3 regions of the Enterobacter sp. CFEC122 genome follow, and region 3 is predicted to be linked to each of the others. Evidence: predicted binding sites of a transcription regulator. Region 3 holds the regulator's gene; each other region holds the start of a gene.

Region 1 (3,282 bases), on a different contig from region 3:
CGCGTGCTGGCGGTTATCGGTATGCTTCATGATAAAGATATCGGCGGGACGCTGGCCTGCATGGAGAGTGTGGTCGATAGCTGGTATTGTGCTCCTCTGGAGGGGCCACGCGGCGCGACGGCTGAGCAGCTGATGGAACATCTCGGCAAAGGCGCAATCTACAGTAGCGTGGCGCAGGCCTGGCATGCCGCGATGGCGGAGGCTAAACCAGAAGATACCGTGCTGGTGTGTGGTTCATTCCACACGGTGGCACATGTCATGGAAGTGATGGACGCGGGGAGAACCGGTGGCGAGTAAGTTTCAGAACCGTTTAACAGGAACCATTGTGCTGGTCGCGCTCGGGGTGATTATTCTTCCCGGGCTGCTCGACGGGCAGAAAAAGCATTATCAGGATGAGTTTGCCGCGATTCCGCTGGTGCCGAAACCGGGCGACCGCGATGAGCCGGATATGCTGCCCGCGGCGACGCAGGCGCTGCCTGCTCAGCCTCCGGAAGGGGCGGCGGAAGAGGTGCGCGCGGGCGATGCCGCCGCACCGTCGCTCGATCCGTCTCGCCTGGCGGCCACGAGCAACAGCGATATCGATCCTGTGCCGGTCGAGCAGCCTAAACCGGTTGAAAAACCGAAGCCGGTTGAGAAGCCGCAGCCGAAACCGCAGCGTGATAAAGCGGCAGAACAGCTCGCCGCAGCGTCAGAGACGCCTCCGCCAGCAAAACCGACGCAGCAGGACGCCGCTGCCCCAACGGGCAAAGCCTACGTGGTGCAGCTCGGTGCGCTGAAAAATGCGGACAAGGTGAATGAGGTGGTGGGTAAACTGCGCAGTGCGGGATATCGTGTTTACACTTCACCTTCCACGCCGGTGCAGGGTAAAATTACCCGTATCCTCGTGGGGCCAGAAGCGTCTAAAGACAAACTGAAAGGGTCGCTGGGTGAGCTGAAGCAGATCTCCGGCCTGAGCGGTGTGGTGATGGGCTACAGCGCGAACTAAGTACGACCTGCTCCTGTAAGAGAGAGGCGATAAGCCACGGCGTTGAACATTTTTTCAGCGCCTTTTTTATTTACGCGCGGGAAGGAAATCCCTACGCAAACGTTTTCTTTTTCTGTTAGAATTCGCCCCGAACTGGATGACAGGGCGTTTAATCGTGGGACACATATGGTCTGGATTGATTACGCCATCATTGCGGTGATTGGTTTTTCCTGTCTGGTTAGCCTGATCCGTGGCTTTGTTCGTGAAGCGTTATCGCTGGTGACCTGGGGTTGTGCTTTCTTTGTCGCCAGTCATTACTACACTTACCTGTCTGTCTGGTTCACGGGCTTTGAAGATGAACTGGTCCGAAATGGAATCGCCATCGCGGTGCTGTTTATCGCGACGCTGATTGTTGGCGCTATCGTCAATTACGTGATAGGTCAGCTGGTCGAGAAAACCGGTCTGTCAGGAACGGACAGGGTACTCGGGATCTGTTTCGGGGCGTTGCGAGGCGTGCTGATTGTGGCCGCGATCCTGTTCTTCCTGGATACCTTTACCGGGTTCTCCAAAAGTGAAGACTGGCAGAAATCGCAGCTCATACCAGAGTTCAGCTTCATCATCAGATGGTTCTTTGACTATCTGCAAAGCTCGTCGAGTTTTTTGCCCAGGGCATAAACCCTGAGATGTGGCTTAACGAGGAAAAGACGAATGTGCGGTATTGTCGGTATCGCCGGTTTCATGCCGGTAAACCAGTCGATTTATGACGCGTTAACGGTGCTTCAGCACCGTGGGCAGGATGCTGCGGGTATCATCACCATTGATGCAAACAACTGCTTCCGTTTACGCAAGGCGAATGGCCTGGTAAACGATGTGTTTGAAGCCCGCCATATGCAGCGTCTGCAAGGTAATATGGGGATCGGTCACGTTCGTTATCCTACCGCTGGCAGTTCCAGCGCCTCTGAGGCACAGCCTTTCTACGTCAACTCACCGTATGGCATCACCCTTGCCCATAACGGCAACCTGACCAACGCGCATGAGCTGCGTAAAAAGCTGTTCGAAGAGAAACGTCGCCACATTAACACCACCTCTGATTCTGAAATCCTGCTCAACGTGTTCGCCAGCGAGCTGGATAACTTCCGTCACTATCCGCTGGAAGCGGACAACATTTTTGCCGCGATTGCCGCGACAAACCGTCAGATCCGCGGCGCGTACGCCTGCGTGGCGATGATCATCGGTCACGGCATGGTGGCCTTCCGCGATCCAAACGGCATTCGTCCGCTGGTGCTCGGCAAGCGCGACCTCGGCGATGGCCGTACCGAATATATGGTTGCCTCTGAAAGCGTGGCGCTGGATACCCTGGGCTTCGAATTCCTGCGCGACGTTGCGCCGGGCGAAGCGGTGTATATCACCGAGAAGGGCCAGCTGTTTACCCGCCAGTGTGCCGACAACCCGGTCAGCAACCCGTGCCTGTTTGAATACGTTTACTTTGCCCGTCCGGACTCCTTCATCGACAAGATTTCCGTCTACAGCGCGCGCGTCAATATGGGCACGAAGCTCGGCGAGAAGATTGCCCGCGAGTGGGACGATCTCGACATCGACGTGGTGATTCCTATCCCGGAAACCTCCTGCGATATCGCGCTGGAGATCGCCCGCATTCTGGATAAGCCATACCGTCAGGGCTTCGTGAAGAACCGCTACGTTGGCCGCACCTTCATCATGCCGGGGCAACATCTGCGCCGTAAGTCCGTGCGCCGCAAGCTGAACGCTAACCGCGCGGAATTCCGCGACAAGAATGTTCTGCTGGTGGATGACTCCATCGTTCGCGGTACTACCTCTGAGCAGATTATCGAGATGGCACGCGAAGCGGGTGCGAAGAAAGTCTACCTGGCCTCTGCTGCGCCGGAGATTCGCTTCCCGAACGTGTATGGTATTGATATGCCAACCGCCAACGAGCTGATCGCTCACGGGCGTGAAGTGGATGAAATTCGCCAGATCATCGGCGCTGACGGCCTGATTTTCCAGGATCTCAACGACCTCATCGACGCGGTGCGTGCCGAGAACCCGGAAATTCAGCAGTTTGAATGCTCCGTGTTCAACGGCATTTACGTGACCAAAGACGTTGACCAGCAGTACCTCGACTATCTTGATTCGCTGCGCAACGACGACGCCAAAGCCGTTCAGCTGCAAAACGATCTTGAAAGCTTAGAGATGCACAACGAAGGTTGATGTTCCGGCAGGTGAGGGCGTATGCCCTCACTTGCAACTCCCCGCAAAATCCTGCACAGTCTGCCCTGAAATCAGTAAGGGCGAAAATCATG
Region 2 (3,282 bases), on a different contig from region 3:
TGAATAACGAGCGGCGGGCAGATGTTAATAAAACGTTACTGACAGCCGAGGTTCACTTATAAAATTTCTCTCTTCCGTGTTCGGTAACGCTCCAGAAATGCGTTTTATTCGTTGTTTGCGGCACATTGGCTATAGTGAAAGTGAATAATCACTGTTACATAGCGTTTCAGCCCCTAAAACGCTGACATCATAGTCAGCGCCTTGTTAAGATACTGTGAATTTACTCACAGATTGAAAACGGTTACATCACCACATGTAATCAGTTAGTGATCGGAACCACAATTTGCCGGGCCGCGACGGAGTGGCGACGCACTAAAGTCGGCATGAAACAGTGTGTTGCCCCCGGATCCAGCACGCCTGCGGCCCCCTGTAACGCCAGCTCAGTCGCCAGTTTCGCCATAGAGGCAATCGGGTAACGCACGGTTGTCAGCTGCGGGTCGGTGTAACGGGCAATCGGGATATCATCGAAACCAATGAGTGACAAATGCTGTGGCACCGCAATGCCGTTATCCTTCAGCGCCGTCAGGGCGCCTGCCGCCATGCTGTCGTTATAGGCAAACACCGCAGACAGCTGCAGATTGCGGCCCAGCAGCTCTACCATCGCCGCTTCACCGCCCTGCATGTCCGGCGTGCCGGTCCCCACCCAGCTCTCGGATGGCGTAATGCCATGCTCTTTCAGGGCGTTTTGCCACCCCTCGCGCCGCAGTTCGTCATCTTCAATCGCGTGGCTGGAGGCCAGATAACCGATCCGCTGATGCCCGTTATTGATGAGCATTTTCGTGGCCATCATGGCGCCGCTGACGTTATCCAGCCCGACGCAGCGGTGGGCATAGCCGGGGACGATGCGGTTGATCAGCACCATGCCCGGGATCTGCTCCATCAATCCGGTTAGCTCTTCATCGCTTAAGGCTTTTGAATGGACAATCAAGGCGTTACAGCGCTGGCGGATCAGCACTTCAATGGCATGGCGTTCTTTTTCCGCCTCATGATAGCTATTGCCGATCAGGACATATTTCTCATGCTGCTGGGCGACCATATCGACCGCTTTCACCAGTGCGCCGAAAAAGGCATCCGAGACATCCATCACCACCACGCCGATGGTGTCGCTGACCTGCGTCGCAAGCGCCTGGGCATTGGCATTTGGCCGGTACCCGAGCTGGGTCACGGCTTTCATTACGGTTTCTCGGGTTTCAGGGCTGACCAGCGCGCTATTGTTCAGCACGCGTGAGACGGTAGCCACAGAAACGCCCGCCTGACGGGCGACGTCACGAATGGTGATCATATTCACCATCCTTCAAAGGATTGCAGCAACTCACAGACACCCCCTGTGTTTAGCAAGGTGGCTATTTTGGCAGCGAGAGAAAGGGGACTACGTGAAGAAGCTCACAGTCATGAAAACGCTTACATCCGTTTTGTTAATGATTGTGATCCAGATCGTTATCTGGATGTATTTTTCAATGATATCCCTGAAGCACGTGCGGTTAACTGACGCCATACCCACTCCAGCGGTCCCTGGCGGAAATAGCGTAGCCAGAGCACAGAAAACGCCAGGTTTACTGCCCAGACCGGAATAACAAACGCCAGCAGCGTAAGGCGGTCGAATTTCATAAACAGGCCAAAGCGATAGAAAAGCGTGGTGCAGATTAGCGTTTGCAGGAGGTAATTGCTTAACGCCATGCGTCCCACGCAGGCGATAGCGCTGACCATCCACAGACGAGAAAGCGAGGGCCAGAAGCCGTAGATCAGCGCCGCGTAGCCGATGGTCTGGAACGGCGCGCTCAGTTCACGCGGCACCTGGAGCAGGAACGCGCACCAGCGGTAATCCCAGTGGATATGCCACTGCGCTATCACCGCCGGGAGGTTAATCAGCACGCCGAGCAGCACCAGACCGGCGCCTGTGCGACGATAGTGACGCAGGCTGAATTCCCCTTTCAGCCAGCCGGTGCGCATCAGTGACGCGCCCATCAGCATCATGCCCGCCAGCTGCCAGCCGTATTGCGCGCCCAGCGCGAGGAGGTTATCCCCCAGCATATCCGCGCGGTTGCTTATCGCTTCCGTACCGCCCTTCAGCTTCCAGAACTGTTCGTACTGCAGGTTAGCGGCATCCGGGATCCAGCCACGATTCGTCGTCTCCCCGGAGATCATCCCCAGCAGCAGCAGTACCCCAAGCCCCATGACATAGAGCATCACGCCGGTGTTGAACAGGCTTTTAACGCTGTGCGCATCGCGAATGAGGCGCCAGCAGATGAGCCCGACTAACCCATACGCGAGAAGAATATCGCCGTCCCAGAAGAACAGGCCATGGATAAAACCGAGGATAACCAGCAGCGTCAGGCGCGACTGGATCCAGCGCGTACCACGTTTGAGGAGAAGCTGCAGGCCTGCGCCAAACAGCAGGGCGAAGAGCGTAAGGAATTTGACCTGCGCAAAGAGATCGAGGATTGCCCAGGTCCAGGCATCACTGCGGGTAATGTCGCCATACCACGCGGGATTGAGATACGCCGCCTTCGGCAAACCGAAGGCGGTGATATTAAGCAGCAGGATACCGAGAATGGCGACGCCGCGAACAAAATCGAGCGTGACGTTTCGCTCCATGGTTCCTGCCCTGTCAGACTTAGTTGTGGTGACGTACGGCGCGCAGGAACTCCTGGCGGGTATTCTGGCTCGATTTAAACAGACCGCCCAGCGAGGTTGTGGTGGTCGCACTGGTGGCATCGCGCACGCCGCGCGCTTTCACGCAGTAGTGAACCGCGTCGATAGAGACGGCCACGTTATTAGTGCCCAGCAGCGTTTGCAGCGCGGTCAGGATCTGCTGGGTCAGGCGCTCCTGCACCTGCGGACGCTGAGCGAAGAACTGCACGATGCGGTTGATCTTCGACAGGCCAATCACCGTGTCTTTAGGGATATACGCCACGGTCGCTTTACCGTCGATGGTCACGAAATGGTGTTCGCAGGTGCTGGTCAGCGTGATATCGCGGACCGTTACCATCTCATCCACTTTCATCTTGTTTTCAATGACGGTGATTTTCGGGAAGTTGGCGTAATCCAGGCCGGAGAAAATTTCGTCGACGTACATTTTCGCGATGCGGTGCGGCGTCTCCATCAGACTGTCGTCACTCAGATCGAGATTCAGCAGCTCCATGATGTCGGTCATGTGACCGGCAATCAGACGCTTGCGGGTTTCATTGTCCAAGTCCTGTACGGGCGGACGCAGTGGCGTTTCAAGACCGCGCGCAACCAGGGCTTCGTGGACCAGGGCAGCTTCTTTACTGAGTGATGACA
Region 3 (3,282 bases):
TCGGCATGCGCCTCTTTTTTATGCGCGGGCTTAAGGGCAAACGCCGGCAGCATCAGCACCAGCGTGATGGCAAACAGCGTGGCAAAAATGGCCTGCCAGTCAAAGTGCGCGAGGATCCAGCTGCCCAGCAGCGGAGCCAGGGCAGGGGAGAGGCCCACCAGCGGCATAATGGTGGCGAAAATACGGTTTGTGCGGTTAGCCGGGTAGGAGTCGGTCACCAGCGCCTGCCAGGTCACCGCCGCAGCACAGACGCCCACGGCCTGAACGAAGCGCAGCACCAGCAGCCAGGTAGCATCGCGCACCCACAGCATCCCCAGGCAGCCCACGGCAAAAATGGCCAGACCCAGCAGCAGCACCGGTTTACGACCGAAGCGATCCGAGAGCGGTCCCCAGAGCAGCTGGGCGAAAGCAAAACCGGCAAGGAACAGGCTCAGGCTGGCGCTGATGGCCGCGGCAGGGGTTTGCAGGTCTTCCTGCATCGCGGCAAACGCGGGCAGGTACATGTCGGTGGCCAAAAAGCCCAGCACGCTTAAGCCGCCGAGCCAGACTAAAAATCCTTTCCTGGGTTGCATTCTTTTATTCTCCTGAGGAGGCAGGTGTACGTTGGCGCAGAGTGTAGGGAGTGCAAAGCGGCTTGTGAAACGCTAATATTTGGCGTGTGCATTCAAATTTTTTGCAGGCAGAAAATGTGGTCAGATTATTCTCTTGAAGTGGTCGATGCTGTTGCGCGTAACGGCAGCTTTAGCGGTGCAGCGCAGGAGTTGCACCGCGTCCCTTCGGCCATCAGCTACACGGTGCGTCAGCTTGAGGAGTGGCTGGCGGTTCCGCTGTTTGAACGGCGGCATCGCGACGTGGAATTAACGCCCGCCGGAGCATGGTTTTTGAAAGAAGGGCGTTCTGTTATCAAAAAAATGCAGATCACCCGCGAACAGTGTCAGCAGATCGCCAACGGCTGGCGGGGGCATCTCGCCATCGCGGTAGATAACATCGTGAAGCCGGAACGCACCCGGCAGATGATCGTGGATTTCTATCGTCATTTCTCTGACGTCGAGCTACGGGTCTCGCAGGAGGTGTTCAACGGCGTCTGGGATGCGCTGGCGGACGGCAGGGCGGAGATGGCGATTGGCGCGACGCAGGCGATCCCGGTCGGGGGACGTTACGCCTTTCGCGACATGGGGATGCTGAGCTGGAAATGCGTGGTGGCCAGCGATCATCCTCTGGCAGCGATGGAAGGTCCGCTGAGCGACGATACGCTGCGCAACTGGCCGTCGCTGGTGCTGGAGGATACGTCCCGTTCATTGCCCAAGCGTATCACCTGGCTTCTGGATAACCAGCGGCGGGTGGTGGCTCCTGACTGGGAATCATCGGCGACGTGCCTCAGCGCCGGGCTGTGCGTCGCGATGGTGCCCGCTCATTTTGCGCGTCCACGCATCGATACCGGAGAATGGGTTGAACTGACGCTGGAGAATCCGTTCCCGGACGCAGCCTGCTGCCTGACCTGGCAACAAAATGATGTCTCGCCCGCCATGGCCTGGCTGCTGGATTATCTGGGGGACAGCGAAACCCTAAACCGGGAATGGTTACGGGAGCCAGCGTAGCTGGCCCCGTCAAGGGATTAACGACGGTAGTCGCGGAACGGACCGTCCGCAACGGAACGGCGTTCAATCAGGCGCGGGTGAACTTCAATGGACTGCGACTCTTCGCGCTTGTTGACGATTCTGTCCAGCAGCATATTGAAGGCCGTTTCGCCCAGCGAATCTTTTGGCTGGTGAATGGTTGTCAGCGCCGGGGTGAAGAAGCGCGCGTTACGCACGTTGTCATACCCGATCACGGAAATATCCTGCGGTACGCGCAAACCCAGCTCATCGGCGGCGCAGAGCGCGCCCATGGCCATGATGTCACCGCCGCAGAAAACGGCGGTCGGGCGGTGCTGCTGGGAAACGATCTGCTGCATCGCGCGGTAGCCTGATTCCGGCTCAAAGTCGCCCTGCACGATCCAGTTTTCCGGCACGGTGATGAGCGCTTCTTCCATCGCTTTCATAAAACCGGCCAGACGGCCCGCGCCGGTGTTACGCTCCAGCGGACCGGGGATCACGCCAATCTCGCGGTGACCGCGTTCGATCAGGTAACGACCCGCCATGTAACCGCCTTCGAAGGCGTTGTCGATAACGGAGTCGGTGAAGTCCGCGCGCGCTTCACCCCAGTCCATGACCACCATGGGGATATGGCGATACTCTTCCAGCATCGACAGCACGGATTCCGGGTACTCGGAACACATGACCAGCAGGCCATCGACGCGCTTTTGCGCCATCATCGACAGGTAGGCGCGCTGTTTTTCTATGCTGTTCCACGCGTTGCCCAGAATCAGGGTATAGCCTTTCTGGAAGCAGTTCTTCTCTACCGCTTCTATGATCTCGGCAAAATAGGCCGCTTCACTGCTGGTCGCCAGCAATCCAATGGATTTGGTGTGATTAACCTTGAGGCTGCGCGCAACCGCACTTGGCGAATAGTGCAGCTCTTTGATCGCTGCCCAGACGGCGTTGCGCGTCTCTTCCGCCACAAAGCGGGTTTTGTTAATTACATGTGATACGGTTGTAGTGGAAACGTTTGCGCGTTTTGCTACGTCTTTAATTGTTGCCATTAAATGTCACTCCAGACCATATCCTAAACTCCTGAAAAACTTGAAGGTAAACGTTTGCCTTCTCTCACCCTTATCACGCAATCTTGAATTGCGGCACGCCGGGAAAACGACACGGGACGTCAGGAGGGGGTCAATGGCCGGTACGCTAATAAATTTAGCGTGGAATTTTGTCCTATCTTGATGAAAAGGGGAAGAGGTAAAGTGTTTATCAGCCTAAATCTAGGAAGATTTTTGACGTAAATTATGCAAAAATGAGCAGGCTCACTTTTCGTGGGGGGATTAAAAGGAGAAAAATTGATGAGTTCCGATCTGAAGTTTTCGCTGTTCACCACCGTGGTTGTGCTGGCTCTGATTGTCGCGGCGGGTCTGACGGCCGCGCTGCACTGATTTACGCGGAGGGAGAGCCTTCTCCCTCCCGCTCACCTCGATTGTTACTCCTAAGGCAAAAATCTTTTGCCATTTTGTAAACTTCTCATTTTTTGTGATTGATGTCATGCTTTCCGCTTCTTTGTTCTGTGTCACCACATGACACGGCATCCGGAGTTGACGCATGAAAATCAATTTTCCCCTGCTGGCCCTGGCGATTGGCGCTTTTGGGATTGGCACCACTGAATTTTCCCCGATGGGGTTACTGCCCGTTA

Evidence for each region. The regulator PurR, encoded in region 3, represses purine synthesis genes. The targets are predictions, from matches to a motif close to CANGCAAACGTTTGCNTG.
Region 1: the regulator PurR is predicted to act here: its motif matches at 1,078-1,095, upstream of cvpA (colicin V production protein).
Region 2: the regulator PurR is predicted to act here: its motif matches at 1,391-1,408, upstream of galS (HTH-type transcriptional regulator GalS).

Annotation. Positions count from the first base shown of each region.
Region 1 is NZ_JBRIQR010000008.1:122,856-126,137, reverse strand. It holds gene folC (bifunctional tetrahydrofolate synthase/dihydrofolate synthase) at 1-297, shown strand, start outside; gene dedD (cell division protein DedD) at 287-985, shown strand; gene cvpA (colicin V production protein) at 1,151-1,639, shown strand; gene purF (amidophosphoribosyltransferase) at 1,673-3,190, shown strand; gene ACVCAM_RS07965 (UbiX family flavin prenyltransferase) at 3,280-3,282, shown strand, end outside.
Region 2 is NZ_JBRIQR010000007.1:154,483-157,764, forward strand. It holds gene galS (HTH-type transcriptional regulator GalS) at 260-1,282, opposite strand; gene yeiB (DUF418 domain-containing protein YeiB) at 1,438-2,595, opposite strand; gene folE (GTP cyclohydrolase I FolE) at 2,615-3,282, opposite strand, start outside.
Region 3 is NZ_JBRIQR010000011.1:20,663-23,944, reverse strand. It holds gene punC (purine nucleoside transporter PunC) at 1-572, opposite strand, end outside; gene punR (DNA-binding transcriptional activator PunR) at 687-1,598, shown strand; gene purR (HTH-type transcriptional repressor PurR) at 1,616-2,641, opposite strand; gene cydH (cytochrome bd-I oxidase subunit CydH) at 2,939-3,028, shown strand; gene ACVCAM_RS09655 (MFS transporter) at 3,192-3,282, shown strand, end outside.